Regions from separate parts of the Cobetia sp. PS-4MA genome, predicted to be linked through region 1. Evidence: predicted binding sites of a transcription regulator. Region 1 holds the regulator's gene; the other holds the start of a gene.
The links. Region 1 encodes PhoB, which activates phosphate uptake and scavenging genes when phosphate is short. Its sites were predicted from a motif close to TGTCATANNNNTGTCANA; they were not measured.

Region 1 (14,470 bases):
TGCTTGAGCGGCTGACGCGAGAACAGCGCGCACCACAATACCGACAGCAGGCCATACCAGGTCGCGCCGATCACCAGCAGCAACGGCTGGACCAGATTGATGCCCAGTCCCGGCTCACGCAGCCACTCGGGCAGGCTGCGTTCCAGCAGCGCGATCTGCCCATCGCCATGCTGCTGCTCGAGACTGATCATGGTGTACACGGCCAGAATCAGCGAGGCGCGGGCGATGGCCCCGTAGCGGGCATCGATCGCCGCCAGCATCGGCAGGGTGAAGGTGGCCAGCGCCAGGCCGATCACGAAGGGCAGCGGCATGCCGAACAGCAGCTCCACCGAGACGGCGGCGATGCTGAAGCAGGCCAGCGTCATTCCCAGCGCGCGCAGTCGCCCGCGCCAATGGTCATCCGTTTCCGCCAGTCCCGAGGCAATCACGCCGAGAAACAGCGGGATCACCAGCGCCATCTCGTCCAGCCAGAACCCTACCGCCATCACACCGCCCAGCGCGATGAGCATGCGCAGCGAATAGCTGAAGGCATCCAGCGTCCACAGTCGACGCAGGGAGTGGATGAGCGAGTGTTGCAGGGAGCGTGTCATGAAGTGTTCCGTGACCAGGGCGCGAGCAGCGCATTAGACTTTAGATTTATGCCGCTAGCATACCACCCTGTTCTGCCGTGTCCGATAGCTCCGGCTCACACAAGCGTTGGCAAGCGCTTCAGGCGCCAAACTCTCCGTCCGTGCCACTCTACCCACTCATGCTACCCACTCATGCCTACCCCGGATTTCATGGAGAATACCGATGCACCCACTCATCGAACGTGTCACTGGCGCCCTCGGGCTGTCACCGGAGATTGCCGAACAGGCGGTCGGCCTCATTCTCAAGTTCGTGCGTGAACAGGGCCCGGATGGGCCGGCGGCATCACTGCTGGGGGCCATTCCGGGCGCCGAAGGGTTGATCGGCAGCGCTGGCGAGGAAGCCGCCGAGTCCGGGGGCGGTGGCCTCATGGGCGGCCTGATGGGGGCGGTCAGTGCATTCACCGGAGGCAGCGGAGGGGGAGCACTGGAGCTGGGCCAGAAGCTGATGGGACTGGACCTGAACATGGATCAGGCACGTGGCGTGGCCGATGAGACGCTGAGCTATGCGCGCGAGCAAGCCGGCGATGGTGTGGTCGACCAGGTCATCGAGGGCATCCCGGGCCTCAAGCATCTGCTGTGACACCTTGCGTGCCCTCACGAAAAACGCCCCGCTGAGCAGATCAGCGGGGCGTTTTTTTCGGTCACTACGGCATGGCCGTCGGTTCAGCGAATCCGCTTGAGCAATGACTGCAGACGATTGAGCTGGGCGGAATCCCCGACCAGACGCACGCGCTGCTCCATCATGCCATTCAAGAAGGCCTTGGGAGACGGCTTGAGCAGGAAGGCCACCGCACTCTCAGCCTCCGCGAAGCGCAGCTCAAGCTCCGTATCCACCGGCAGACCGGTGCCGGAGGTCACACCTTCCCGAGACATCCGATAATGACGCGCGATGCTCAGATCCTCCGTGGCAACGCCCCAATCCAGCGAACGCGTCTCGAGCTGAGCGCGAAATTCGGGGTCGCGCCGGAAGGCACGCTTGAGCAGCAGGCCCAGTACCCACAACAGCAACTTGAGCTTCATGGCGTCAATCCTTCCTTGAGAGGCGGCACGGTCAAGCGGTCAGCCGCGAACAGCCATCGATACCGTCCATGACAAAATGCCACCGGGCCCGAGTGGCGGAGCCGGTGGCATCGATACTGACATCGGGCAAGCATGGCGGGCCGCCACGCCAGCAGGGGCGCGGCGGCGTGGACCAGACTTACTTGGTCACCGCATCCTTCAATGACTTGCCCGGCTTGAAGGCCACTGTCTTGCTGGCCGGGATGGTCAGGGGTTTGCCTGTCTGGGGGTTCTTGCCGGTACGCGCTGCACGCTGACGCACCGTGAAGGAGCCAAAACCAATCAATGAAACATCGTTGCCCTTGGCGACCGTGTGGGTGATCTCGTCGAGAATCACGTTCAACACCTGACTAGCCTTGTCCTTGGACAGATCCGCACGCTCGGCGATGGCCGCAGCGAGTTCTGGCTTGCGCATGAAAAGCCCTCCTGGTTTGGCATTCTGCACGGGCGGCTCAGCCGCCGATTCATTGTTGTTCTTGCACGGATGTTGTTCTTGCACGGATGTTGCTGCACTTGCTGGCATTGCATGGCGCTTGGGCGATGCCATACCGGGTCCCCCTTTCACGGGGTGAACGTCACCGGTAACACGTCGTCCCTGATTCTCGCCTGACGCTCTGTGACGGAAACTTCACTATCGTGCCTGACTACGCTGGCTTCAAGGGGTCTGCGACCATCGGCCATGGCATCGCCTAGCCTAGCAACGGCGGTGCCTGCCGCGCCAGCTCGACTTTCCTGCGAACGGAGGCGCCTGTCAACGCATATCCAATCAAGCGTTCGTTCGCATCGAGAGCGCGTGCATCGAGATCATCTCCCTCGCCCGTGATGTCCCAGCGCGCCACGGCCGTCCGAGGCGGGTAGGCCACGATGGGCAGCGCCGGTGTCTTGACCAGCACGGGCCAGGCCTTCCAGTCGAGCTCGACCGCCTCGCCGCACAGATTGGCGGCCAGCACCCGAGCCGCGGCCTGCAGGGGCTGCACGTACATGGCATTGACCCCTTCGACACTGGCGCAGTCTCCCAGCGCCCAGACATGCGGCCGGGAGGTCGCAAGGTGACGATCGACGCGGATGCCATCCCCGCCAGCACTCAACCCCGCGCCCTGTGCCAGCTTGATGCGTGGCGCGAGCCCCGTAGCCAGCAGCACCAGCGAGCCCTCCACCGCATGACCACTCTGCAGTACCACGCTGACAGGTGCCTGCGTTGCCTTGCCGGCGGTGATGGTCTCGACCATCTCGCCTTGCAGCCGACGCACGCCGATGGCATCGAAGGCCTTGCCAAGTCGCTGGCCGAGCGCCTGGGGAAGCAAGCCATCCAGCGGAGTGTCTTCCGCCGCGACCAGGGTGACCTCATGTCCTGCGGCTTTCAGGTCATTGGCGTATTCACACCCCACCAGACCGGCACCGACGATCACGACACGGCCACTCTCCCCCGCCTCACGCGCTGCCGTCAGCGTGGCGCTGAAGGCGGCGTAGTCATCGAGATCATTGATGCTCATCACGCGCGAGCCGACCGAGTCATCGATGGGGAAGGGTCGCCGCGGCGCGGCACCGAGTGCCAGCACCAGCTCGTCATAGGCCAGGCATTCCTCGCCCAGCCAGACCTGTCGCGCGTGGGTATCGATGCTCGTCACTCGCTGATGGGTGCGCAGCTCGGCGTCCAGTTCATCCACCAGGGCCACGGAGGTCTGCCGTGCCAATGCCCGGGCGCTCATGCCCTTGGCAAAGGCGGTGGACAGCAGAGGCTTGGCGTAATCGTGGCCACTGTCCTGACTGACCAGGATCAGTCGACTGTCCTTGTCACGCGAACGCAGGGCACGCGCCAAGCCAATGCCGGCCATGCCGGTGCCGATGATGACAAGGGTACGAGGGTCGCGCATGGCGCCATCTCCTGAGATCGATCCGAGAGGAAAAGAGGGTAGTCGGGCCCCAGCATACCAGCCTGCCACTGGCGCGGGCATGCTCACGCTGCAGGCCTTGCGGTTCGGGCGTGCTAGACTCGCCACTTGTCATCCTGACAGGGAATTCATCGTGGTCTGTCACTCCCACTCGGCAGCGTTTGCCGGCAAGATCGCCATCCGGGCCATGTCTCGCTCGGAACTCAGCACTCCCTGCGCTCACCAGAGAGCGATGGACTCGGCGGTCCGCCGCCACTGGCAGCCCGCCGCGAGCCTGCAAGGCGTCATGCCGGCCGGCTGGTGGCCATGGCTGTCCTCCAGCGACTCGCTGACCCAGCGTCTCGATCACGCCATGCGCATGCTCGATGGTCAGGGGCTGCGCGTGCGCCTGCTGCTGCAGGACACCGGCCCTGCCCGGCGGGATGAGGCGCGGATGCTGGGTATCGCGCCACGACGCCATGTCTGGCGGCGCGAAGTGGCCCTGTGTCATGGCGATGAGCCCTGGGTGATCGCGCGCTCGCTGGCGGCGCTGGACCTGGCCCATGGCCACCGTCTTTCGACGCTCGGCGAAGGCTCGCTGGGCCATTGGCTGTTCCGCCAGCCCGACCTGACCCGCAGCGCCATCGATGTCAGCCGGGCGCCACTGAGACTTGCCAGCACGCAGCCGCTGGCACGCACCGCCAGCCTGTGGATGCGCCGCTCGATGTTCTCGCACGGTCGCTTCCGGGTACTGGTCCAGGAAGGTTTCACCCCTCGGTTCCAGCACGCTCTGGAACTCTGATTCCCCACTGCCGTTCGATCAGGAGTCTTGATGTCAGCGTCATCCGCTTCCCGCCCGTCCAAACTGGCCGATTACCTCGCCCTGACTCGTCTGGACCGCCCCATCGGCACCTGGCTGCTGATGTGGCCGACCCTCTGGGCCCTGTGGCTGGCGGCCGATGGGCTACCGGACCGCGATACGCTGCTGATCTTCGTGGCTGGTGTCTATCTGATGCGTGCCGCCGGCTGCGTGATCAACGACTACGCGGATCGCCACTGGGACAAGCATGTCGAACGCACCCGGGACCGCCCGCTGACCTCAGGACGCATCACGGAGCGCGAGGCGCTGACCCTGTTCGGTGTGCTGGTCGCGGCCGCCTTCGTGCTGGTGTGCTTCACCAACCTGACCACGGTGCTGCTGTCGATCGTCGCCGTGCTACTGGCGGCCAGCTATCCGTTCATGAAGCGCTTCCATCATCTGCCGCAGGTGGTGCTGGGTGCCGCCTTCGGCTGGGCGATTCCGATGGCCTTCGCGGCGACGCTTGAGGAGGTGCCGACCTATGGCTGGTGGCTGTTCGCGGCCAACCTGATGTGGACGGTGGCCTACGACACCGCCTATGCGATGGTCGATCGCAATGACGATCTCAAGGTCGGCATCAAGTCCACCGCCGTCCTGTTCGGCCGCGCCGACACGCTGATGATCGGTCTGCTGCAGCTGGGCATGCTGGCGGTGTTGATCGGCATCGGCCTGCACCTGGCGCTGGGCATCTTCTACTGGCTGGGGCTGGCCGCGGCGGCCGTGACCTTCGTCTGGCAGCAGCGCCTGATTCGCGAGCGGGAGCGTGGCCCCTGCTTCCAGGCATTTCTCAACAACCACTGGTCCGGCCTGCTGATCTTCGCGGGCATCGCGCTGGCGACCTGGCCAGCTGCCTGACCCCTCTTTCCGGCCAACGGGCCCGAGTCCTCATCCGGTCTGCCAGCGACCTTCCTCGTGCGGCGAGGCGTGACATTCACGCCTTGAGAGAGTTGAGGGACTCGCTGGCAAGCCGGGCGGCAAGCTGCCAAGCTGGCGATTGTCATCTCACTGTCATATAAGCAGGTTGTAATCGTCATCGACTTGTCATTCTGGCGCGTGCGCCGACTGCTGCATGGGATCTAGCGATGAGCTCCAAGACCGTACTGATTGTCGACGACGAATCCTCGATACGCGAGATGATCGCCGTCGCCCTGGAAATGGCGGATTACCGCGTGCTGGAGGCCGACAATGCCCAGGACGCCCACGCCATCGTCGTCGATGAAAAGCCCGATCTGCTGTTGCTGGACTGGATGATGCCCGGCACCAGCGGGCTGGAACTGGCGCGCCGCCTCAAGCGTGACGAGACCACGGCGGAGCTGCCGATCATCCTGCTCACCGCCAAGGGCGAGGAAGACAACAAGATCCAGGGGCTCGAGGCCGGGGCGGACGATTACATCACCAAGCCCTTCTCGCCACGCGAGCTGGTGGCACGCCTCAAGGCCGTGCTGCGCCGCACCACGCCCAAGGGCGTCGAGGAGTCGGTGGAAGTCGAGGGTCTGATGCTCGACCCCGCCAGCCACCGCGTGACCGCACACGGCAACTCCCTGGAGGTCGGCCCCACCGAATACCGCCTGCTGCAGTTCTTCATGACCCATCAGGAGCGCGCCTACACCCGCAGCCAGCTGCTGGATCAGGTCTGGGGCGGCAATGTCTATGTCGAGGAGCGCACCGTGGACGTGCACATTCGTCGTCTGCGCAAGGCGCTGGGCGAGGGGCATCAGCACTTGATCCAGACCGTCCGCGGTACCGGTTATCGCTTCAGCGCCCAGGCCTGAGACGCGGATGCGCTACTGGACGAACGAGCTATGGCGGCTGGGCTATCTGGCGGGCGGCTTCGGGCTGGTCGGCGGACTGCTCGGCCTGCTGGGCTGGGGCCTGGCGCTGGGGCTGGCGCTGTACCTGTTCGTCCATCTCAAGCACCTCAAGAGCCTCTACACCTGGCTGATCACCAACCCCCATGAAGAGCCGCCGCCCGGCGATGGCGTCTGGGGGGATCTGCTCGATCGTCTGTATCGCTACCAGAAGGGTCAGCGTCAGGCGCAGGAGCGACTGCGCAGTATCCTCAACCGCATCCAGGAATCCTCGGAAGCGATGCGCGATGGCTTGGTGATGCTCGACAATCACGGCGACATGGAGTGGTGGAACAGCGCTGCCGAGCAGTTGATCGGCCTCAAGGCCAGTCACGACCGCGGCCAGCACGTCACCAACTATCTGCGTGACCCCGTGTTCATCGATTACTTCAATCGGCTGGCCTATCGTGAGCCGCTGACCCTGCAATCGCCGCTCTCCGACAACCTGACCCTGCAGATCTCCATCACCCTGTTCGGTGACAACGAGCGCCTGGTGATGGTGCGCGATGTCACCCGTCTCTACCGTCTCGAGGAAATGCGCCGCGATTTCGTGGCCAATGTCTCCCATGAGCTGCGCACGCCGCTGACGGTACTGGCCGGCTACCTCGAGACCTATTCCGACTATGCCGATGACCTGCCCCCGCGCTGGCAGCGTGGCCTGGGACAGATGCAGAGTCAGACCGACCGCATGCAGCACCTCGTCGAGGATCTGCTGACCCTGTCGCGCCTGGAGACCGACGAGCTGTCGGGCGAAGGACGTCGCATCGACATGGCACAGCTGCTGACGCGTATCCGGGAAGATGCCGAAGGCCTCTCGAAGGAGCGGCATGTCATCACGGTGGAGGTCGAGCCCGGACTGGCCCTGATGGGTGAGGAGCAGGAGCTGAGAAGCGCGATCTCGAATCTGGTCTTCAATGCGGTGCGTTACACGCCGGAAGACTGCCACATCACGCTGCGCTGCCAGAGCACCACCGAGGGCGTGATGGTCGAGGTGGAGGATGACGGTGACGGCATTGATCCCGTGCATCTACCGCGCCTGACGGAGCGCTTCTATCGCATCGACAAGGGACGCAGCACCGCCACTGGTGGCACCGGGCTGGGACTGGCCATCGTCAAGCATGTGCTGATCCGCCATCAGGGCCGCCTGGAGATCGACAGCCTGCCCGGCGAGGGCGCACGCTTCCGTTGTCATTTCCCGGCGGAACGCCGCTGCGCGACGACTGCCTGACGGTTGCAGCCCCACTGACACGAACGCCCCGCCGCGCCCTCTGCATGAGGTCACGGCGGGGCGTCGTGGTATCTGCGTTCATCAACGCTCGCGATAAAGCCTGGCTCAGCGGCGCGGGGCAGGCAGCTGTCGGTAGTGGCTCTGCCACATCAGGACGGCACCCGCCACGGCCCCGGGAATGAACAGCAGGTTGGCCAAGGGCACCAGCGTCAGCACGAACACGGCACCACCGAAGGTCAGTGACGGCCACCAGCGCGCCTTGAGACGCTGCTTCATGTCGCCGAAGCTGACCTGATGGTTGTCCATCGGATAGTCCAGATACTGGATCGCCATGCTCCAGGCCGAGAACAGCCCCCACAGCAGCGGTGAGAGCAGATTCAGGCCCGGAATGAAGCCGAGAATGAACAGCGCGATCATGCGGGGAATGAAGTAACCCAGTTTGGCCATCTCGCGCCCCAGCGAGTCGATCCCGATCTTCACCAGGCCACGCTCATCCTCGATCAGGGTGCCATCCAGACGATGCTCAACCTTCTCGGCCAGAATGCCGTAGAACGGCGCCGCGATCAGATTGGTCACCAGGCTGAAGGTGAAGAACACCGCCAGCAACAGACTCAGCACCAGCACCGGCCAGATCAACCAGCTCAGCCATTCCAGCCAGCTGGGCACCTTGAGCATCCAGTAATCGATCCAGCCCTCGAACTGGCTGAACAACAGCCACAGCGTGGCACTGTAGAGCACCAGGTTGATCGCCAGTGGTACGAACACGAAACGGCGTAGCCCGGGGGTATAGACCATGCGGGTCCCGCGGACCAGCGCCGATACGGCATCAATCATGCGACGTCCTCGTCATCTCGTGAAAGGCGGCTGCCCTCAGGCGGCCGGAGCCACACCCTAGCACTACCACCCGCCCCACGCAGCTGTCGGCGCATCGAATGGCAGACGCCCCGCACTCCGTCGGCGGGACAGAGGCGGGGCGTCATCGGCAGACAGGCGTCAGGCCCCGGGGAAGGGGCCTGCACGTCAGGGCTTGTCGAGATCCTGCGGCTGGAGGTCATGGGTGTCGGTGTGACGCACGTCCACGCCCTTGACCAGGAAGATGACGTACTCGGCGAGGTTGTCGGCGTGATCCCCGATACGCTCCAGCGCACGCAGAATCCACATCACGTTGAGCACCGGGGTGATCTGGCGCGCGTCTTCCATCATGAAGGTCATCAGCGAACGCATCGCGCTCTGGTATTCCAGATCCACCGAGGCGTCCTCACGCAGTACCTTGAGCGCCAGATCCGTGTCGAAGCGGGCGAAGGCGGTCAGCGAGTCACGCACCATGCTGCGCACATGCTGACTGAGGTGACGCACCTCGACCATGCCACGCGGGCTCTGGCCGTTCTCGACCAGCGAGATGGCATTGCGCGCGATCTTGCTGGATTCATCGCCGATACGCTCCAGATCCGAGGTGGCGCGAATCACGGCCAGCACCAGACGCAGATCGGAGGCCGCCGGCTGACGGCGCGCCAGCACGCGGGTGCACTCGTCATCGATCTTCAGCTGCATGTCGTTGACGGCCTTGTCATTGTCACGCACGCGTGTCGCCGTCTCGCTGTCACCCTCCAGCAGGGCCGTGACGGCATCCTGCAGCTGCTTCTCCACCAGACCGCCCATGGCCAGCAGGTGTGTCTTCAGCGCATCCAGCTCGTGATTGAACTGCTGGGATATGTGCTTGCCGTGCGAATCGCTGGTGATATCCATTACCCTCTCCCGGGAAGTCATCCGCCGAGGCAGGCGGTCTCTGACATGTGGCATTGATGTAGAAGCGCTGCAGCAGGGTCTGGCGCAGGCGGCTCCCTCCTAGCATGACGCCTCTTGATTGCAGTTATATTTCACTCGAGCGCCGGGACGCCAATCGAATCTCGCGCCGCGCTGAAATATCCACAACGCGATGGCCCATCCGCCAACGTCCCGCGCGAGACACGTGTCAGCCACCTGCAGTGCCGCTTCGGTGATCTCACCCGAAACGGCCGGTGATGTAGTCCTCGGTCTGGCGACGACGCGGGTTGGTGAACAGCTGATCGGTCGGGGCATATTCCACCAGCTGCCCTTCATGCAGAAAGGCCGTGGCATCCGAGACACGTGCTGCCTGCTGCATGTTGTGGGTGACGATGACCAACGTCAGGCGTGAGCGCAGCGAGCGGATCAGCTCCTCGATCTTGAGCGTCGAGATCGGATCCAGCGCCGAGGCTGGCTCATCCAGCAGCAGGACTTCCGGCTCCACCGCCAGCGTGCGCGCGATCACCAGGCGCTGCTGCTGGCCACCGGAAAGCCCCAGCGCACTGTCGAACAGCCGGTCCTTCACTTCCTCCCACAGCGCCGCGGCCCGCAGACAGGATTCGACCTTGTCATCCAGATGGCGCTTGTCATTCTCGCCGACCAGCCTCAGCCCGAAGGCCACGTTCTCGTAGACCGACATCGGAAAGGGGTTGGGCGTCTGGAACACCATGCCGACGCGCCGGCGCAGCATGGGGACATCCACGCCCCGGGCATGGATGTCCTCGCCTTCCAGCCAGACCTTGCCGCTCAGGCGTGACTGCTCATCGAGATCAGTCATGCGATTGAAGGTGCGCAGCAGGCTCGACTTGCCACACCCCGAGGGGCCGATGAAAGCCGTCACGCGCTTGCGCGCGATGCGCAGGCTGATATCGTCAAGCGCACGCCGCCGGTGACGCTCCTTGCCCACCTGCGCCTGATAATCGAGGCACAGGTGGCGGGTTTCCAGGCACGTGTCCTGCGGATTGACGACCTCGGGGTGCTGCGAGCTCGACTGGACGCTCTCACGTGCAGAGTCACGCTTCATTCGGTGGCTCCCTTGTAACGTTGTGCCAGCATGTGACGCAGGCGAATGGCACTCAGATTGAGGCACAGGATCACGACCACCAGCACCAGTGCGGTCGCATAGACCAGCGGGCGACTGCTGAAGGCATCGCTGCTCTGGAAGGCCAGATCATAGACCTGATGGCCGAGGTGCATGAACTTGCGATCCAGATGCAGCCACGGGAAGCTGTCATCCAGCGGCAGGTCCGGCGCCAGCTTGACCACGCCGACCAGCATCAAGGGCGCGACCTCGCCTGCCGCACGCGCCACCGCCAGAATCAGCCCGGTCATCAAGGCCGGAGATGCCGCGGGTATCACCACGCGCCTGAGGGTCTCGAAGCGCGTGGCACCCAGTGCCAGCGCGCCTTCGCGCAGGCGATGCGGCACCCGCGCCAGCCCCTCCTCCGTGGCCACGATCACCACCGGCAGCGTCAGCAGCGCCAGCGTCAGCGATGCCCACAGCAATCCACCGGTGCCGAAGGTGGGGGTCGGCAGACGCTCGGAAAAGAACAGTTCATCCAGGCCGGCCCCCAGCCCGTAGACGAAGAACCCCAGCCCGAAGACTCCATAGACGATGGAAGGCACGCCGGCGAGATTGCGCAGCGCGATGCGGGTCAGTCGCGTGAGACGCCCCTGATGCGCGACCTCATGCAGATAGAGGGCCGCCATCACGCCGAAGGGCATCACCAGAATCGCCATCAGCACCACCATCAGCACGGTACCGAAGATGGCGGGCCAGATGCCGCCACTGCCTTCATTGGGCGAGCCGGAGACGAAGTCGCGAAAGCGCTCCAGCGTCAGCAACAGTCGTCCGCCAAAGCCCATGGCATTCGGCTGCCAGACATGACGGATGTCATTCAGCGCGATGCGCCCCTCATGACCACCATTGCCCCCGAGCAGCAGCTGGCCGGCGTCCAGGGCTCCCCGGAGGGCCAGCAGTTGCCCCTCACGGGTGATCAGTGCCTCGCGTGTCGTCTCGAGCTCCGCGATCAAGGAGGCATCCGCCTCGTCCTGCGTCGTGACAGGCCCTTGTCGAGCGGACAGTTGCTGCTGCAAGGCCAGCAGGCGCGCGCTCAAGGCCTCGCTGTCAGCGCGCAGTGCCGCCAGCTGACGGCGCTGGCCCTCAAGCGCCTCCAACCGCGCATGCAGTGCCTCGGCATTCTGGTGCAGTGAAGGAGTCGGTGCCCCCGGGACCGCACTGTCGGAGGAGAGCTGCGGAGAATGATCCAGCTCACCGGTGAGCGGATCACTCAGCGCTCTGGCCATGCCATACAGCACTCGCCCGTCGCGCATTTCCAGCATCAGTGCCTGGCGAGGAAAGCGGATATTCTCCATCAGGGTATCCGGCAGCCACTGCCAGCTCGCCGAGGCCCCATCCTGAGAGGAGGTCTGCAGCAGCCACCAGCGCTGCGACTGTCGCTCACGTTGCTGATCACCGGTGTCCGCTGCCGAGGGACGCAGCTCCTCATGCATCAATTCGCCCAGCAGGTGACGGTTGTCCGCCGCCGGCTCGCCACGGGTGGTCTTGAGCGCCGTGACGCTCTGCCCCGGCTGGGTGGTGAGTTCGACCTCGACCAGCCGTGAGGGCCAGAAGTGACTGAGCGAGCCTACCACCAGCAGGCTGATCAGCCCCAGCACCAGTACCAGCGAGACACTGACCGCCATGGCATTCAGCCAGCCCCAGGGGCCACCATCACGCCAGTAACGCGCCAGACGCGCCGTCACAGGCTCACGAGGTCTGAGCAACGAGGACGGCGGTACCACATCAGGACGACTCATCCCCAGCCTCCACGTTGCGGCGGCATGAAGCGCAGCCGCAGCACTTCCGCCAGCGTATTGACCACGAAGGTGAAGAGGAACAAGGCCAGCGCGGCAAGGAACAGCAGGCGGTAATGGCTGCTGCCGACCTCGGCTTCCGGCAACTCGATCGCCAGGGTCGCCGCCAGTGAGCGCACTCCCTCGAACAGGCTGGCATCCACCAGCGGCGTGTTGCCGGCGACCATCAACACGATCATCGTCTCGCCCACGGCGCGCCCCATGCCGATCATCATCGCGGAGAACAGCCCGACGGCGGCGGCCGGCAGGATCACGCGGCGCAGACTCTGCCAGGGTGTCGCCCCCAGTGCCGCGGACCCCGCCGCCAGTCCGCGAGGGACTGAGGACAGCGCATCCTCACTGAGCGTGAAGAGTGTCGGCATCACCGCCAGCCCCAGCGCCATACCGGTCACCAGGGTATTGCGCTGGGCGTAATCGATGCCGTGATGGGCAAACAGCCATTGACGGATGTCGCCCTCGAACCACCAGGCTTCCAGTTGATGAGCCAGCGTCACATCCAGCCACAGCAGCAGCATCAGCAGCGGCAACAGCCCGAAGGCGGCCATGTTTTCCGGCATCAGGCTGCGCAGTGCGCGCGGCGACAGGGTCCACACGAAACCGGCCACCATGGTGCCCAGCGGAATCAGTACCAGCCCCAGCAGCACGGCCATCAATTCACGCTCGACGAAGGGCGCGACCACCAGCGCCGCGATGAAGCCGATCACCACCGTGGGCAAGGCCTCCATCATCTCCAGCATCGGCTTGATGCGCGCCCGCTGGCGCGGGGCCATGAAACAGGCCACATGGATGGCACAGCCCAGTCCCAACGGCACGGCAAACAGCAGGCCGACCAGCGCGACCTTGAGCGTCCCCCACATGATGGGTACCAGCGACAGGCGGGGTTCATGGGCACCGGTGCTCTCCAGCTGCCAGATCCAGGCCGGTGCGTCACGCCCCTCATACCAGACCTTGCCGAAGATCGCGCCAAGCCCCACGACCTGATGCGGATCACGGATCTCGAGACCCGCATAGGCCTGTTCAAGAGCCCCCAGACCACCTGCCACGGACGTTGGCCGTGCCAGCAGACGACGATCCTCCTGCTGGAAGCTCAACTCGACTCCTGCCGCCACCTGTGCGGGTGACAGCCAGTCCACCAGCTGCCGACGACGCTCGGCCGTGGCGAGATACAGCCCGAGTCGGCCATCCGCGTCGAGTGCCGCGAAGCCCAACCCATGATGTGCCGCGGCGATGGTTCTCACCGGGGCCGACAGGCCACTGTCGAAGTCTCCCGCCTTGATCAGCGGGCTGGCATGCGCGGGCAGCAGGTAATGACTCAGTCCACCGCCGGCATCCCCCAGGATTAGGCTCTTGCCGCCGCGCAGGACACTCAGGGCGGTGATCGGCTGGGCAGCATGCTCCTGCCGGCCCAGCTTGCGGGCCAGAGGTACCTGGCCGGCGGACGCATCGTTCAACTGCCATTGAGTGAAGGCATGCGGCCCTGCCGTGACCAGCAACTGCCCCTCCAGGGCCGAAAGGCTGGCCGGGCCGGGCAGCCATTGCTGCTGCCAGCTGCCTTGCGGCGTGGTCGAGGCCAGTCTTGCCAGCCACAGACGATCACCTTGTCGATCGGGCATGCGCAGCCATAGCTGCTGTCGGCTCTGCGTGAGATGAGCCTGCCGATGATCCAGTCCCTCGGGTACCTGGAGGGAACTCGATCGACGCAGACCGTCATCGGTGTGCTGGATCAGCTGCAACCGGTTGCCGGCCAGCCACTCGATCCGCCACTCGTCCATGTCCGCGGCGCGAGTGTCCAATGCTCGAGATTCCAGTACCTGCGAGCTGCTCGGCGTCGTGCCGGGCGGTTTGAGCAGCGGCCATGACACGCTGATCAGATAGCCGAGCATCACCACCACCAGCGCCATCACGCCAAGACCTGCAACCGTCAGCCACAGGCTTGCCAGGCGATCGCGACGCAGACGGCGAGATTGCATTCGTGAGGCTTCAGCAGCAGCCGGCATGAATATTCACCACAAGAGAAGAAGCGCGCGGGGAGGGATCACTCCCGCGAGCGAAAGATGGGGTCTGCCTCAAGATTATGTCCATGAGATGACAGCGAGATGACAAGCGTACTCAGAGACCCTCGCCCTCATCCAGCCCCAGACGTTCACGCCACTGGTTCAGCTGATCGTCCGGCAACGGTACATAGCCTTCCCGCAGGATGGCCTGTTGTCCCTGACGCGACATGATCAACGACAGGAACGCCTGCTCCAATGACGGCAGCGGCTTGTCAGGTACAC
Region 2 (14,470 bases), 240 kb from region 1:
GCGTCTTCTGCCTGGCGGGGGGCGCTGGCAGCAGCTCCTCCTACCACGCCTTGCGGTTGGGCGGCGGTGGTGTCATTGCCGGTCAGTGGCTGGCCGGTATTGGGATCGATGATCATGATGCATGCCCCGGAAGTGTCTGCGATTCAAGGCTCGCACGCGAGCCGGCTGGCCTGATGATGCGGGCCGCGGCGGGCGAGTTCAAGATGTGCAGGGGTCATCTGGTGCGGGCGGGGGGCTCAAGGCTTGAGGTCGTCCCCGGCCAGGCGGGCGATGCATTGGATCTCGTCCTCGCTCAATGGCATGACGGAAAGGCGGGCACGGCGGACCAGGTGACTGTCGGCCAGCTCGGGCTTCTCCTTCAGGCGCGCGATGGGAAGTGCACTGCGCAGCGAACGCAGATAGCGCAGGTGCGGAGCGACCCAGCGCGGCGTCTTGCCGGCCTCGAGGTCCGCCATCTGGCGAGGGTCGAAGCCCTTGTGCTCGGGGTCGCTGGCTGTCGGGTCCGGCAGGGCGAGCTCGCTGACCACGGCCAGCCCGACCACTGCAGGTACCTTGCAGCTGGAGTGCTGGATGAGCACGACATCCCCGAGCTGCATCTCGCGCAGGAAGTTGCGCGCCTGATAGTTGCGCACGCCATCCCAGAGTGCCGGCGACTCGCGGCGCAGGTCTTCCAGCGAGAAGGCGTCGGGTTCGGTCTTGACCAGCCAGTGGCGCATGCAGGCACTCCTTCGAGACTGACGTGATGAGTGTGAAGGTGATGGGCGTGGAGAATGGGAGGAATGAGGTCCGGGCGCTGGCCTCGTCGATATCCTCGCACAGGAATGTCACGCATACGAAAAAGGCCTGATGCAGGGCATCAGGCCTTTCGAATTCTTGGTAGCGGGGACCGGATTTGAACCGATGACCTTCGGGTTATGAGCCCGACGAGCTACCAGACTGCTCCACCCCGCAACACTGGGTACTGCCTTTGCTCCAACTCTGACGCATCAGAGGTTGGTAGCGGGAACCGGATTTGAACCGATGACCTTCGGGTTATGAGCCCGACGAGCTACCAGACTGCTCCATCCCGCAACATCACGTTGTTTCCCAAGTGCCGAAACTGCTGGCGCTTGCTGGTAGCGGGGACCGGATTTGAACCGATGACCTTCGGGTTATGAGCCCGACGAGCTACCAGACTGCTCCACCCCGCATCAACGTGGGGCGTAGTATAAGGATATACAGTGCTGAGTCAACCGTTATCCCGTAATCAGCCGGAAGACTTTCCTGAGGCGGCCAGGCGATGGGGGGGAGCGAGGGTGATGGAATTGACCTCAATCAATGTGAGAGATCTGCTACATACTTTCCGTGGGAATCCTGTCCATACTGAGAGTGACACGCCTCGCGCAGGGCGGTGACAGTCTTCACCGAGCGCACGGTTGTCGCCATGCTGTCAGAGACGCCTGTCAGTGTTTGTCGTTACCGGAAGATCGCCAGCCAGTCGATGAGCGATCAACGGCGAAATGCCATGCTGTGCTCCCTTGCGGGCACAGGACGTTCCAGGAACAGGGAGAGACAATAACATGACGCAAACAGCACCCGTTGCATGGGTCACCGGTGGCACCGGTGGCATCGGTTCCGCCATCTGTCGTGAGCTGGCGAGCCAGGGGTACCAGGTGATTGCCGGTTACAGGAACAAGGAAAAGGCAGAAGGCTGGTTGCAGGAACAGCGTGCTGCCGGGTTCGAGAACATCGCGCTTTCCGGTATCGAGCTGGACAACTTCGAAGCCTGTCAGGCAGGCGTCAATGAAATTCGCGAGCGCTTCGGGCCGGTGGCCGTGCTCGTCAACTGCGCAGGGATCACGCGTGATACCTCCATGCGCAAGATGAGCTACGAGCAGTGGCGCGAAGTCATCAACTGCAACCTCGATAGCGTCTTCAATACCTGCCGTGCCGTCATCAATGACATGCTGGAGCACAAGTACGGCCGCATCGTGAACATTTCCTCCATCAACGGCCGCAAGGGCCAGTTCGGTCAGGTGAACTACTCGGCCGCCAAGGCGGGCATGCATGGTCTGACCATGGCGCTGGCACAGGAAACCGCGACCAAGGGCATCACCGTCAATACTCTGTCGCCGGGCTATATCGCCACCGACATGATCATGAAGATTCCGGAAGAGATTCGTGAATCCATCCGCGAGACGATTCCGGTCAAGCGTTATGGTCAGCCGGACGAGATCGCTCGCGCGGTGGCATTCCTCGCGGACGAGAAATCCGGTTTCATCACCGGTGCCAATCTGGACATCAATGGTGGCCAGTTCATGGGCTGATGTCCGTTCGTGCTCATGCGCCCCGGCGTCTCGCGACGTACCCGCAGGGTGGCAGAACCCGGCAGGGCGGAAGAGGCCATCAAGCGTACAAGAGGCCGCAGAGCGCACTCACAGGAACCAGGATCTGACAGGAGAGGGGCAAGCGCACTTTTCCTGTCGTGAAAACCACGAAGCCCCCGTCTCTCTCGAGACGGGGGCTTCGTCGTCGTAGGGTGCCGGTCAGCTGACTGTCTATGCCGACCCGACGCCGTCAGTGGTTGAACAGGGCATCGAAGCGCGGCAACTCGGCCTGCCAGGCTTCCCAGTCCAGCGGACCATTGGCCAGCAGCGCATCCAGCACCTCGTCGAGTTCCTCATCACGCTCAAGGCGCTCGCCCAGTTGCTGATTGATGCGGGCCACCTGAACGGTCAGGCGCCGCGATTCGTCTTCCGCACCCAGCGGCGCCTCGAACAGGATCGCCAGATGGACACGCAGCTCCGCGAGGCGCTCATTGGCGGCGTTGGCGCTGACCGGCTCGGCACGGCGCATCTGGTTGCGCGCGGCATTGGCCTGGCGGCTGGCATCGTCGAACGCCGATGACTCGGGGAGTTCGACATCCTCGATATTGCCCTGGCGTGCACTGGCATCGGCGACGGCATGTTGCTCCAGCAGGTCGCGCCACTGCTGCCATTCCTGGCGCAGCTGCTGGGCATGGAGTTCATCCAGGCGCTGTTCGCGACGCTTGAGAATGCCATTCCAGCGCCGACGCATGCCGTCACCGCGCTTGCCACGCGGCAGGGCACCCAGCGCGTCGGCTTCCTTGAGCGCGTCGTCCAGCTGGGCGGCGTCTTCCAGGGTCGTCGGTTCCCAGCTATCGAGGCGCTCGATCAGAGCCTGCCATTGTTCGAGGCGGACCTGCTCGCGCGTGTCACGCGCTTCACGGTCCTGATCACGTGCGGCGAAGATGCGGTCGCAGGCGGCGCGGAAGGCAGACCACAGGCGTTGCTCCTCGCCCTTGGGGGCACGGCCCAGTTCCCGCCAGCGAGTCTGCAGTGCCTTGGCCTGCTCGGCGCGCGCACGTGCCGGAGCGTCTTCATCGGCCAGCGCTTCGGCGGCGTCCACCAATGCCTGCTTGGCCGCGGCGATCTCGCCGGCGCGCTGGTCGATCAAGCCTTGCAGCGCGGTCAGCGCTTCACCGAAGCGATGCGACAGCTGGCGGCCCGGGCCTGCCGGTACCGGAGTGTGACGGCGCCACTCTTCGCGTGCGCGGTCGCGGATCTGGCGCAGGGCGTCCGGGTCCGCATCGCCCATGGCGTGTCCATTGAGCGATTCCAGCTGCTCACAGAGCGCCTCACGCATGGCAAGGTTGTGCTCGCGTGCCTGCTTGCGCGCTTCGCGGTAATCCTGCAGCTGTTGCTTGATGCTGTCCGAGGCGCTGCGGAAGGACTGGCTGGACTCACGGCTGGCAGCGGCATCGCCCAGGCTGCGCCACTGCTGAATCAGTTGCTGATGCTGGCGGTCGCGCTGCTCATCACTGAGGTCCTCGCGCTCGGCCAATGTGGTGATGGCTTCCAGCAGCTGTTCACGCTTGGGAGCGGCGACGAAGTTCTGCCAGTCACGCAGCTCCGCGACGCGAGCGCCCAATTGACGAAGGCGCGTCTGACGCTCGCTGTCGAGCTGGCCTTCGGTGCGGTCGCGCAGTGAACGATGCAGGCGACTGGCGGGCTTGAGCTTGCCGGCTTCCAGGTAGGTGTCCAGCTGATCCAGTTCGGCGCTGATGGCTTCCAGATCAAGCGTTCTGGGCTTGTCGCTGCTGTTCGTGGCGGGCTCATCGGTCGCGGCGGCCTCGTTGGCACTCTCTTCATCGGTCGTCGCCGGCGGTGCAGCTGCCTCCAGCGCCTGGCGCACGGCATGCAGCGTTCTGGTGAGCGGCAGCTCTGCTGGCCAGGCGATCTCGCGCTCGAGACGTGCCATCTGTTCCAGGTCATTGTCGACCAGCGCCGCGTCCATCTCGCCCTGGCACAGCTGATGGCGATACCAGGCATCGAGCGGGTCCTGCAGCTGTTGCTGCAGGCGCTGATGACGTTCGAGCAGTTCGGCCGGGGCCGAGAACTGGTCGGTCAGCTCGCGCCAGCGTTCGCCTTGCAGACGACGCTGAGCCTGAAGGCTGGCGAAGTCATGATCATTGACGCACTCGCGACTGAGGAGGTCCGCGCGCGCCTGGTGCAGGGCCGTGAGGATCTCTTCCAGGTGGGTGCTCAGGTTGGCACTCAGGCGTTCATGCTCACGGATGGCCTGTTCACGGGCTTCATGATCGCTGATGACCTTGTACGCCTGCAGACGCGCTTCCTCGAAACGCTGCTGGACGTCGTGGTCGGCGGCCGGCAGTCGCTCCCACTCGCGCAGCAGTGAGCGATAGCGTGATGGCACGCTGTCTTCCCAGGCCTGACGCGGCAGCTTCTCCATCTGGCGCAGCAGGTTGTCACGGCTGGCATTGAGAGCGTCTGCCTGCTGGGCATCCGCGCGGCGCTGGGCGAGCGTGTCGCGGGCCTGACGCTGGACGTGACGATCGCGTCTGGCGCCGCGCACCAGCTGCTCCAGCCCGTCCTGACTGGTGATGCGAGCGGCGGCGGCATGGCGCACCGCCGCGATGCTGTTGTGGCAGGCCTGATGGATCAGGGCGGCTTCATCGGTGAGACGTTCCAGCGCGACCAGACGCAACTGTTGATTGTCCCCGCGCGCCGCGATGGCGGCCAGCAGCTCATTGTCATCGAGGCGTGCGACCAGCTGTTCGCGATCCAGCAGGGAGGGGGCATCCTGACCACCGCTCAGCAGCTCGACGAGTCGCTCGCGTACCAGCCCGTCGGCCCGGTCCAGCAGCGGCAGCAGTCGCTCCGGTGTCGCCATGCGTGCCAGAGCGGCATGACGCACCTCAAGCGCAGGGTCCTCGAGAATCAGAGACTCGAGTATCTGGCGCTGATCCGGCGTTTCAGGGTCCAGCTGGGCCGCGGCAGCGGAGCGAATGGTCGGGTTGGCATGCTGCCAGCGAGGGGCGAACAGGCGGCCAGTGAGGCGGGAAAGCAGTCCGGTCATGAGAGAGCGGTTATCCAGGCAAAAAAATAGAGGGGCGCAACAGCGGCCAGTCACTCGGACAGGACCAGGACACTCGGGTCTGTCGGTGAACCGGGGTGACGGCGCATGAATTTCGTCACCCCGCTATCTTATCAGTCACGAGGCCATGTTGTGTGGTCTCACGCGCCCATCGGTGCAGGGAAACCGGGGGAGAGTGTCTGCCGAGCGCCTTCGCGCGGGATGAGTCAGGTCATCACGAGATGACTCTTTCGTGCGTCGTGGCCTCGCGACACCTGACAGTGTGGACTGCTGGCCGTATCATCAGTTGCAGCGCCGTGTCAGCTCACATAGCTTTGTTCAGCAGAGCGATGGTTCATGAAAGGCCATTCCTCGCTCGGGTGATACGTCATCACGAAGCTCGCTTCCTGCAGAAGTCGCACTGCGTCGCGGGGAGATGGGGCGTCCGGCCTCGGCGTTTCACCGCATGAGTCGTCGGGCAGGTACCTGCCTGCCGGGCAGATGGCCTTCTGCTTCGGGATGCCATCCCAGGGATGTCTCGAGCGTCACGAGCTTCTTTCACGAGTGTCGGAGGGTGTCACTTCCCTCACGCAACCCGGAGTCAGGTCATGAGTCTCAGTACGGACAGGGCCTCCCAGGCCTTCACCTTCAAAGGCGGCATGCTGCCGATGACGGTCATGGAACTGGTCAGTGGAGACCCGGAGCAGATCCGTGCCCAACTGGTCAGCAAACTCAGCCAGTCCCCCGCCTTCTTTCAGCACACGCCGGTGGTGTTGAGCGTCGAGAAGCTCGACGAGCCGCACCTGGCGCTGGAGCGTATCTGCGCCGTGTGTCGCGGCCACAAGCTGTTGCCGGTGGCGGTGCGCGGTGGTGGCGACCCGGTGCGCCAGTCTGCCTGGGCATTGGGTCTCGGGTGGTTCCCGCCCCAGGAAAATCGCGGCCGGACGCTGGAGTCCGTGCCGCCGGTCACGACTGTCGAGCCTGAGGCGAAAGCGACTCCCGCCGACGAGCCACAGGCGACTGTCGCGGACGAAAAAGCCGCGGTTGTTGAGGTGCCGGCCCATGCCAGCAAGGTTTACCGTGGTACCGTGCGCTCAGGGCAGCAGGTCAGCGCGCCAGAGGGTGATCTGGTGATCATCGGTGCCGTGAATGCTGGTGCCGAGATTCTGGCCGCCGGCAGCGTGCACATCTATGGCGCCCTTCGCGGCCGGGCGCTGGCCGGCATCCATGGCGATCGCAACGCCAGCATCTACTGCAAGGAACTGCATGCCGAGCTGCTTTCGGTAGCGGGAACCTACAAGCGCCTGGACGACATCGACAATCGTCTGCTGGGTGCCAGTGTCGAAGTCGTGCTCGAACACGACCAGCTTTGTATCGCACGCCTCGGTTGAGTGATGCCGGCGTGCCTCGAACGATATCCAATATTTACCGGTGATCCCCGTTTCACGGGGGACTCTCAGCAAGGAAGATACCTTTGGCCAAGATTATCGTAGTGACGTCAGGCAAGGGCGGAGTCGGCAAGACGACCAGCGCCGCCGCCATTGCCACCGGACTGGCTCTGCGCGGCAACAAGACCGTCGTGATCGATTTCGATGTGGGTCTGCGCAACCTGGATCTGATCATGGGTTGCGAGCGGCGCGTGGTCTACGACCTCGTCAACGTCATCCAGGGCGAGGCCAATCTCAAGCAGGCGCTGATCCGCGACAAGCGCATCGACAACCTGCATATCCTTCCGGCCTCCCAGACCCGTGACAAGGATGCGCTGACGCTGGAAGGCGTCGAGAAGGTGCTCGAAAGCCTGCGGGAAGAATTCGACTACGTCATCTGTGACTCCCCGGCCGGTATCGAGCGCGGTGCCCAGCTGGCGATGTACTTCGCGGATGAAGCGGTGGTGGTCACCAACCCGGAAGTCAGCTCGGTGCGCGATTCCGATCGCATCATCGGTCTGCTGTCTTCCAAGACACGCCGTGCCGAGAACGGCGATTCTCCGGTGCGCGAACACCTGCTGATCACCCGCTACCATCCGGCGCGCGTGACCGGGGGTGACATGCTGAATCTGACGGACATCCAGGAAATCCTGTCGATCCCGCTGATCGGCCTGATTCCCGAGTCGGAGGCCGTGCTGCGCGCCTCCAACCAGGGGGTGCCGGTGACCCACGACCAGAAGAGCGATGCTGGTCAGGCCTATGTGGACTGCGTTTCCCGCCTGTTGGGCGAGGAAGTCCAGCTGCGCTTCCATGAAGTCGAGAAGCGCGGTCTGCTGGCCAGAATGTTTGGAGGGGGGCGCAAGTGAAATTACTGGATTTTCTGAAGCGAGAGCGCAAGAAGACGGCCAATGTCGCCAAGGAGCGGCTGCAGATCATCGTGGCTCACCAGCGCAGTCAGCGTGACCAGCCGGATTACATGCCGATGCTGGAGCGTGAGCTGCTGGAGGTGATTCGCAAGTACGTTCAGGTCGATCAGGATGCCATCAACATCTCGCTGGACCGCGAGGATGATTGTTCGGTGCTCGAGCTGAACGTCACTCTGCCGCGCCCCGGCGAGGCATGAGCAGACTCGACAACCGCTGATTCGTACGACTTTCCTGCCAGAACATCGCCCCCCTCGGGCGCGGTGTTCTGGCATGTGCATTTTCTGACCGTCCGCGTGGAGATTTCCTGTGGCAGAGCCCACCTTCCTGTGGCACGACTACGAGACCTTCGGCGCCGACCCGCGCCGCGATCGTCCATCGCAGTTTGCCGCCATTCGTACTGATGCGGAGCTCAACGAGATCGGTGAGCCGCTGACGCTCTTCTGCAAGCCCGCTGACGACTTCCTGCCTCATCCGATGGCGTGCCTGATCACGGGGATCACGCCCCAGCAGGCCGAGCGTCGCGGCCTGCCGGAGGCCGAGTTCGCCGGGCGCATCAACGACGAGATGAGCGTGCCGGGCACCTGCTCGGTGGGCTACAACAGCCTGCGTTTCGATGATGAAGTCAGCCGTCACCTGTTCTATCGCAACTTCCTCGACCCCTACGGGCGTGAGTGGCAGAACGGCAATTCGCGCTGGGACCTGATCGATGTGGTGCGCGCCTTCCATGCGCTGCGCCCCGAGGGGATCGAGTGGCCGCGGCGCGAGGACGGAGCCCCCAGCTTCCGTCTGGAAGATTTGACGGCCGCCAATGGCATCGAGCATGCCGGCGCGCACGATGCCCTGGTCGATGTGCGGGCCACCATCGCCCTGGCGCGTCTGCTCAAGTCACGCAATGCCCGGCTTTTCGAGTATCTGCTCAAGCTGCGCAACAAGCGTCATGTCGCCAGCCTGCTGGACATCGGTGCGCGCAAGCCGATGCTGCACATCTCACGTCGCTATCCGGCCTCGCGAGCATGCGGTGCGCTGGTGGTGCCGCTGGCGGAGCACCCCTCCAATGCCAATGGCGTCATCGTCTATGACCTGTCGGTGGACCCGGCACCGCTGATGGATCTCACTCCCGAGGAGATTCGGGCGCGGGTGTTCGCCAGTGCGGATGACCTGGCGGAAGGTGAGGAGCGCATCCCCCTCAAGGTCATTCATCTCAACAAGAGCCCGGTGCTGATGCCGGCGACGGCGCTCAAGGATGTCTCCGGCCCTCACCAGGGGGAATACGGCGAGATCGTCGCGCGCCTCAAGCTCGACCCTGCACGATGTCGTGAGCACTGGAAGTGGCTCAAGGACAATGCGGGGGTCGGCGTGAAGGTCGCCCAGGTGTTTGCCGAGACGCCGCCGGCCGGCCCGGCTGACCCGGACCTGATGCTCTATTCGGGAGGCTTCTTCTCGCCCGCGGACCGCAAGGAGATGGAGCGCGTGCGTGCCTCTCACCCCGAGGCACTGGATGACACGCCCTTCGCCTTCCAGGATGGGCGGCTCGAGGAGATGCTGTTCCGCTACCGCGCACGCAGCTACGGCTACACGCTTGATTCAGCCGAGCGGGAGCGCTGGGAGCAGTGGCGCTGGGAGCGCATGAATGACGAGCAGGTCGCCAGCCTGACCGTGAAGGGCTTCGTCAGCGAGATCCAGCGTCTGGCCCAGAACGAGCAGGATCCGGCGCGCGTGCAGATTCTGGAAGAACTGGCGATGTATGTGGAAGGCATCATGCCGCCACAGGCCTTTGGCTGATTCTCGAAATTCTCGCAGCCACAACGACACGACCCCGGCGAATTCGCCGGGGTCGTGTCGTTCATCTCTCGGAAAAAACTGACGCTCCACTCGTCTCTGATCTGCCCTTCACTTCACGGCTCCGTTCCTCACGGAAGCGTTCTGACTGACCCGCCTGGCCGTCGGGCATGCACGCGTGGCGCGATCAATGCTGGGCATTGCCCGCAGGTTGCGCCGAGGGAGCGGCGGTGGTGGCACCGTGCTCGGCACGTGGCGCCTCCGGCAGCAGGGGGAGCGCGAGCGTCGGCAGGCGCTGATCGAAGTCGCTGGGGATCTCGGGATCAAAGGCCAGTTCCAGCGGCGCCGCCTGAGTCACCTGCTGCCAGGCGTCACGGATATCCTGGACGCTGACCTGCTCCACGGCGTGGATCAGTTGCTGGCGGCGATCAAAGTCGGTCCAGCCGAAGCTCAGTTCGCTCCAGTTGCGTGATGCAAGCTCGGAGAGGCGGCGCGGCTTCTGCTCGAGACCATCGATCACTGCGCTGCGATAGCTGGCGAGCGTGGCCTCATCCAGCGCCGTGATGCGCTCATCGAAGGTCGTGAAGAAGGCATCCATGCGCGAGAACAGGGTCTTGCTGTCCTTGGAAGGCGACTGGACCAGCAGGCTCAGGCCCGGGGCATCCAGCATGGGGGAGTAGCTGGCCGAGACGATGTAGCCCAGTTGCTCATCGGTGCGCAGCCGGCTGTAGAACGGGGCTTCGATCAGCTGGCCCAGCACGGCCAGACTGGCCTGACTCTCGAGCGTGCGATCCTTGCCCTGCAGGTAGCGCAGTGCGCCGGCATCGCCGCGTGAGCTCTCCGGTCGCAACGCGAGGGGCTGGTCCACCCGGTGGATGGCAAGCTCCGGGATGCCGTCGCGCGTGACGCGGGGGGCCAGGCCATTGATCACCAGCTGACCGGTCTCGCGTGCCTGAGTGTCGCTCAGGTTGCCTGCCACCATGGCCTGGACATGCAGGCGTGCCAGGAAGCGCTTGCGGAAGGCGTCCAGACGTTCGCTGGTGACCTGCGCCAGCACGTCCTGCTGCTGCGAGACGGTGGTGGGCTGGCCGACCAGCGCTTCACTGAGACTGCGGCCCAGCTGCGTATACAGGGGCGCCTGGGCGCGATTGCTCAGGCTGCGTGTCATGCGCTGCGTGATGCGTGCCAGTCGTTGAGAGTCGATGTCACCATTGACCAGTTGATCCAGCACCTCGCGCATTTCCGGCTGCTGGCCGTCGCGCCAGCCACTGAACTGCAGCGTGATGCCGCGGCCATGGGCATAGGCCAGAGCATCCTGTCCGGCCAGACGTGCCGGGTACAGGCGGGCATTCAGGCTGTCGTTCAGCCACGCCGCCAATACGCGACTCATGACCTCATCCTCGACCGAGGCGCTCACGGCGGGGTTGAGCAGCCCGAAGCGCCACTCGGCCTTCGGGACCCCGAAACTGTCATCACCCTGATACCAGAGTTCGGCACCGGGCTCGTCGATCAGCTGACGTGGCGGCGCATCGGGCAGATTCAGGACCTGGAAGTCGCTGGCCAGATAAGGATTGGGGGCCGGAAGGGCAAGCCGGGCGGCCAGCGAGGGATCGTCTCCGGCACGGGCGACGGCATCGTCCGTGAGGCGCGTCAGGGTATAGGGCGCCTTGAACCATTTGCCCTGTTGCTCTCCCGTGACATCAGGGCCGGAGTAGACCTCCAGCAGGTTCTCTGGCGTCAGGCGATCAAGGGTCGACTCGATCAGCTCGGCGTCATAGTCCTGCATCAGGTAGGGCGCGGCCAGCACATCCTTGACCGGATAGCGCGTCATCATCATGGCCAGGCTGCTGGCCAGGTCCACGGGAGAGCTGCGCTGCTGGAAGCGGAATTCCTGCTCGCCCAGCGCCGCCTGCTCCTTGTAGCGCCACTCCTCCAGGCCCTGCTGGCGAATCAATGCCAGATAGTCGAACAGCGCGGCGCGGATTTCCGGCTGATGCCGGGCGCCTTCGGGCGTCAGGGTGACACTGATGCTGAGCAGGGCATTCTCGCCATCGCTGGGGCCGCCGCCGGCCGAGAGCCCATCCGCCCAGCCCTTGTCCTTGAGCACCGCCAGCAGGCTGCCTTCCCCTTCATGTCCGATGAGATTGGCAAGGTAGCTGACCGGTTTGACGCGATACTGCGCGACGGGGTCCTCGATGGGGAACATGAAGTCGAGCTCGCGCTCCTGCTTGAGTGCCTTGACCTCCACGCGTGCGGGCAGCTCATCGGCAGTGACCAGCGGCGCATCGATCTGTGGCCGTGAGAGCTCGCGATTCGGGACATCGGAGAAGTTGTGGCGCGTCAGTGACTCCAGTGTGTCCAGCGATTGGGGGCCGACCAGGGTGAGGCGCATCACGCCGGCGCCGTAATGCGCCTGATAGAAGTCCACCAGGCGTTGGCGCAGGCTGCCTGCCTCGCTGTCCTTGAGTGTCTCGAGGCTGCCGACGCTGAAGCGGTTGAAGGGGTGATCTGGATTGAGCGCCTGCTCGACAGCCTCATTCACGCGCCGCCCGTCATCCTGCAGGCGTGCCTGATATTCGGAATGTACGGCATGACGCTCGCGGTCGACGTAGTCGGCATTGAACTGTGGTGCGACGAAGAAGCGGGCAAAGCGCGGCAGGGCCTCGGCGAAGGCATCCGGTGCGATATCGAAGAAGTAGTTGGTGTCCTGGCTGGCGGTGAAGGCGTTGTGCTGTCCGCCGTGACGGGTGATGAATTCCTGATAGGCATCAGGCTCTGGATAACGATCGGTGCCGAGGAATAGCATATGCTCGAGGAAGTGAGCAAGTCCGGGAACGTCATCGGGGTCCTGGGCGCTGCCCACTTCCACGTCCATGGCAGCGGCAGCCTTGTCAGCCGCCGGGTCGCTCACCAGCAGCACCTTGAGGCCATTGTCGAGCGTCAGGCTGCGATAGTCGCGCTGGTCATTGGCGCTCTTGATCACCGGGCCTGCCTGGGTGATGGCAGAGGCCGAGGTGGCTGACGTCATGGAGGACGGTGCGGGGGGCGTGGAGGAATCGGCCAGGCTGACGCCGGGCGACAGGCCGGTGATGACGATGGCGGCGATGGCAGCGCTCAAAGCGAGCGGACGGAATCCTGATGGCAAGGACATCTTCTCTCCTGGTTCACGGCACCGATGACACTGGCATGGTGGTTCGATAAGGGCGATTCATGCGTCGCAAGCGCGCAGGTAGATCAGCAACGGCTCACGAGCAGCGCAGGTCCGAGGATGTGCTCCCCTCCTGGCGATACGCGTGTCTGACCGGCCTGGATTCAGCGTTCCCGATCTGAGCATGCTGTCCGGGCGCCGAGTGGCGTCTCTCAGCTCAGCATCGGGCCGGTGGGGTGCGCGACGCTCCATTCCTGGTGCGCGGGATCATTGACCCGGCGAGCGACGGGGAAGGCCGCGAGGCTGGCGTCCGGTGTCAGCATGGCACGTACCCTGTCCAGCGGGGTATCGGCGCTCAGCCATTCCCGCACCTGATGCGGGGCGATCACCGCCGGCATGCGGTCGGTCAGACGTGCGGTGACACCCGCGCACGCCACGCTGATCAAGGCGAAGCTGTCGCGCCCCTCGGGGGGCAGTCCTTCCATCAGCGGGGGGCTGAAGTGGCGGGTCCACAGCGCGGCGAGCAACAGCGGAGCGCGGGTGGCGTGCGTGACCAGAAAGGGCTGCTTCATGCGCGGCTGTTCCTTCCAGACATAGACCCCACCGACGGGAATCAGTGCCCGTTGACTGGTAAAGGATTCGCGGAACATGCGTCGCGTTTCCAGCGACTCGGCGCGCGCCACGTGGGGAGCGTGGTCCATGACCTCCAGCCAGCTGGGCGTCAGCCCCCAGAGCGCTGGCACCTGGCGAAGCCTCGGGCCTTCCAGGCGCAGCATCGAGACCGGCAGGCGTGGAGCGCGATTGGCGCTCACCAGGCGCTCCTCCCGCAGCTGACGCGTGAGGGCAGGCGTCGCGAGTGATCCGAACAGTTCACTGGGCGGCAGGTCTTCGGGAAACGGGGGAAGGTACAGGCGTCCGGCCACGGAAATCCTTTGAGATGAAGGGCAGGGGGGAACATGCAGGGCGACGCATTGCCCAATCATGAGCGCGAGAGCCCCGCTGCACGCGGCAGTCGCCAGCATGCCACACCTTGGTGGCGCTTGCGTTTGTGCTCAGTCTCGATATGCTGGACGGAAACACTGTTCGATTCAATGGCTGACACGGGGCGCTTCAGGAGCAGGATGCTCAGGTATCGTGACTCTCTCTGCCAACCCGCGCAGTCCGGACACACACCGCGCCAGATTCGCTGCGCGGTAACGCATCTCAGCACCAGAGGAATTCGATGGCCCGTCCACGTCAGCATGCACCGGAAGCGCTGCATGCGCGGGTAATGGAGACATGCGATGAATGGCTCAAGCAGCAGCCCGTTCACGCCTTGTCCTTGCGCAACCTGGCTCGCGAAGTCGGTTGCGCCCCCAGTACCCTGCTCAAGCTCTACGGCAGTTTTGGCAACCTGCTCCAGCACGTCAATCTGACGACCCTGGACCGTCTGCGCGATGCGATTGCCGGGCAGGAGACCCCGAGCCCCTCCCAGCGTCTCAAGGCATTGGCGCGAGCCTATTGGGGCTTTGCCCAGCGCGACCCCTATCGCTGGCAGCTGCTGTTCGATTTCCCGCTGGCCCAGGAAGGGGAGCTGGATCAGCGTCAGAACGCCATGATCGAAGGCTTGTTCGAGCGAGTGGAGCTGGCTCTGGTCGAGTACGCTCCCAAGGTGGAGTCAGTGGAAGCCAAGCGCATGGCGCGAACCCTGTGGGGCAGCGTGCATGGCCTGGTCCAGCTGGGCATGAATGAACGCCTGGGTCTGTGGCAAGGACAGCCGCTGGAAGTCACGGAACTGCTCGACCAGCTGCTGGATACCATGCTGGCGGGGCTCA

Region 2: the regulator PhoB is predicted to act here: its motif matches at 1,417-1,434, upstream of phbB (acetoacetyl-CoA reductase).

What each region holds. Positions count from the first base shown of each region.
Region 1 is NZ_CM173107.1:3,923,066-3,937,535, forward strand. Features, by position in the region: gene yccS (YccS family putative transporter) at 1-590, opposite strand, end outside; gene AC26AR_RS16540 (DUF2780 domain-containing protein) at 793-1,209, shown strand; gene AC26AR_RS16545 (hypothetical protein) at 1,293-1,649, opposite strand; gene AC26AR_RS16550 (HU family DNA-binding protein) at 1,828-2,103, opposite strand; gene AC26AR_RS16555 (NAD(P)/FAD-dependent oxidoreductase) at 2,378-3,562, opposite strand; gene AC26AR_RS16560 (chorismate--pyruvate lyase family protein) at 3,714-4,361, shown strand; gene ubiA (4-hydroxybenzoate octaprenyltransferase) at 4,392-5,273, shown strand; gene phoB (phosphate regulon transcriptional regulator PhoB) at 5,501-6,190, shown strand; gene phoR (phosphate regulon sensor histidine kinase PhoR) at 6,198-7,493, shown strand; gene cysZ (sulfate transporter CysZ) at 7,599-8,327, opposite strand; gene phoU (phosphate signaling complex protein PhoU) at 8,514-9,239, opposite strand; gene pstB (phosphate ABC transporter ATP-binding protein PstB) at 9,496-10,341, opposite strand; gene pstA (phosphate ABC transporter permease PstA) at 10,338-12,137, opposite strand; gene AC26AR_RS16600 (ABC transporter permease subunit) at 12,134-14,164, opposite strand; gene AC26AR_RS16605 (PstS family phosphate ABC transporter substrate-binding protein) at 14,304-14,470, opposite strand, start outside.
Region 2 is NZ_CM173107.1:3,678,231-3,692,700, reverse strand. Features, by position in the region: gene AC26AR_RS15500 (tetratricopeptide repeat protein) at 1-116, opposite strand, end outside; gene AC26AR_RS15495 (EVE domain-containing protein) at 237-716, opposite strand; tRNA gene AC26AR_RS15490 (tRNA-Met) at 875-951, opposite strand; tRNA gene AC26AR_RS15485 (tRNA-Met) at 995-1,071, opposite strand; tRNA gene AC26AR_RS15480 (tRNA-Met) at 1,114-1,190, opposite strand; gene phbB (acetoacetyl-CoA reductase) at 1,560-2,306, shown strand; gene AC26AR_RS15470 (DUF349 domain-containing protein) at 2,557-5,379, opposite strand; gene minC (septum site-determining protein MinC) at 5,985-6,767, shown strand; gene minD (septum site-determining protein MinD) at 6,851-7,669, shown strand; gene minE (cell division topological specificity factor MinE) at 7,666-7,926, shown strand; gene sbcB (exodeoxyribonuclease I) at 8,036-9,511, shown strand; gene AC26AR_RS15445 (insulinase family protein) at 9,696-12,659, opposite strand; gene AC26AR_RS15440 (SOS response-associated peptidase) at 12,869-13,579, opposite strand; gene AC26AR_RS15435 (TetR/AcrR family transcriptional regulator) at 13,879-14,470, shown strand, end outside.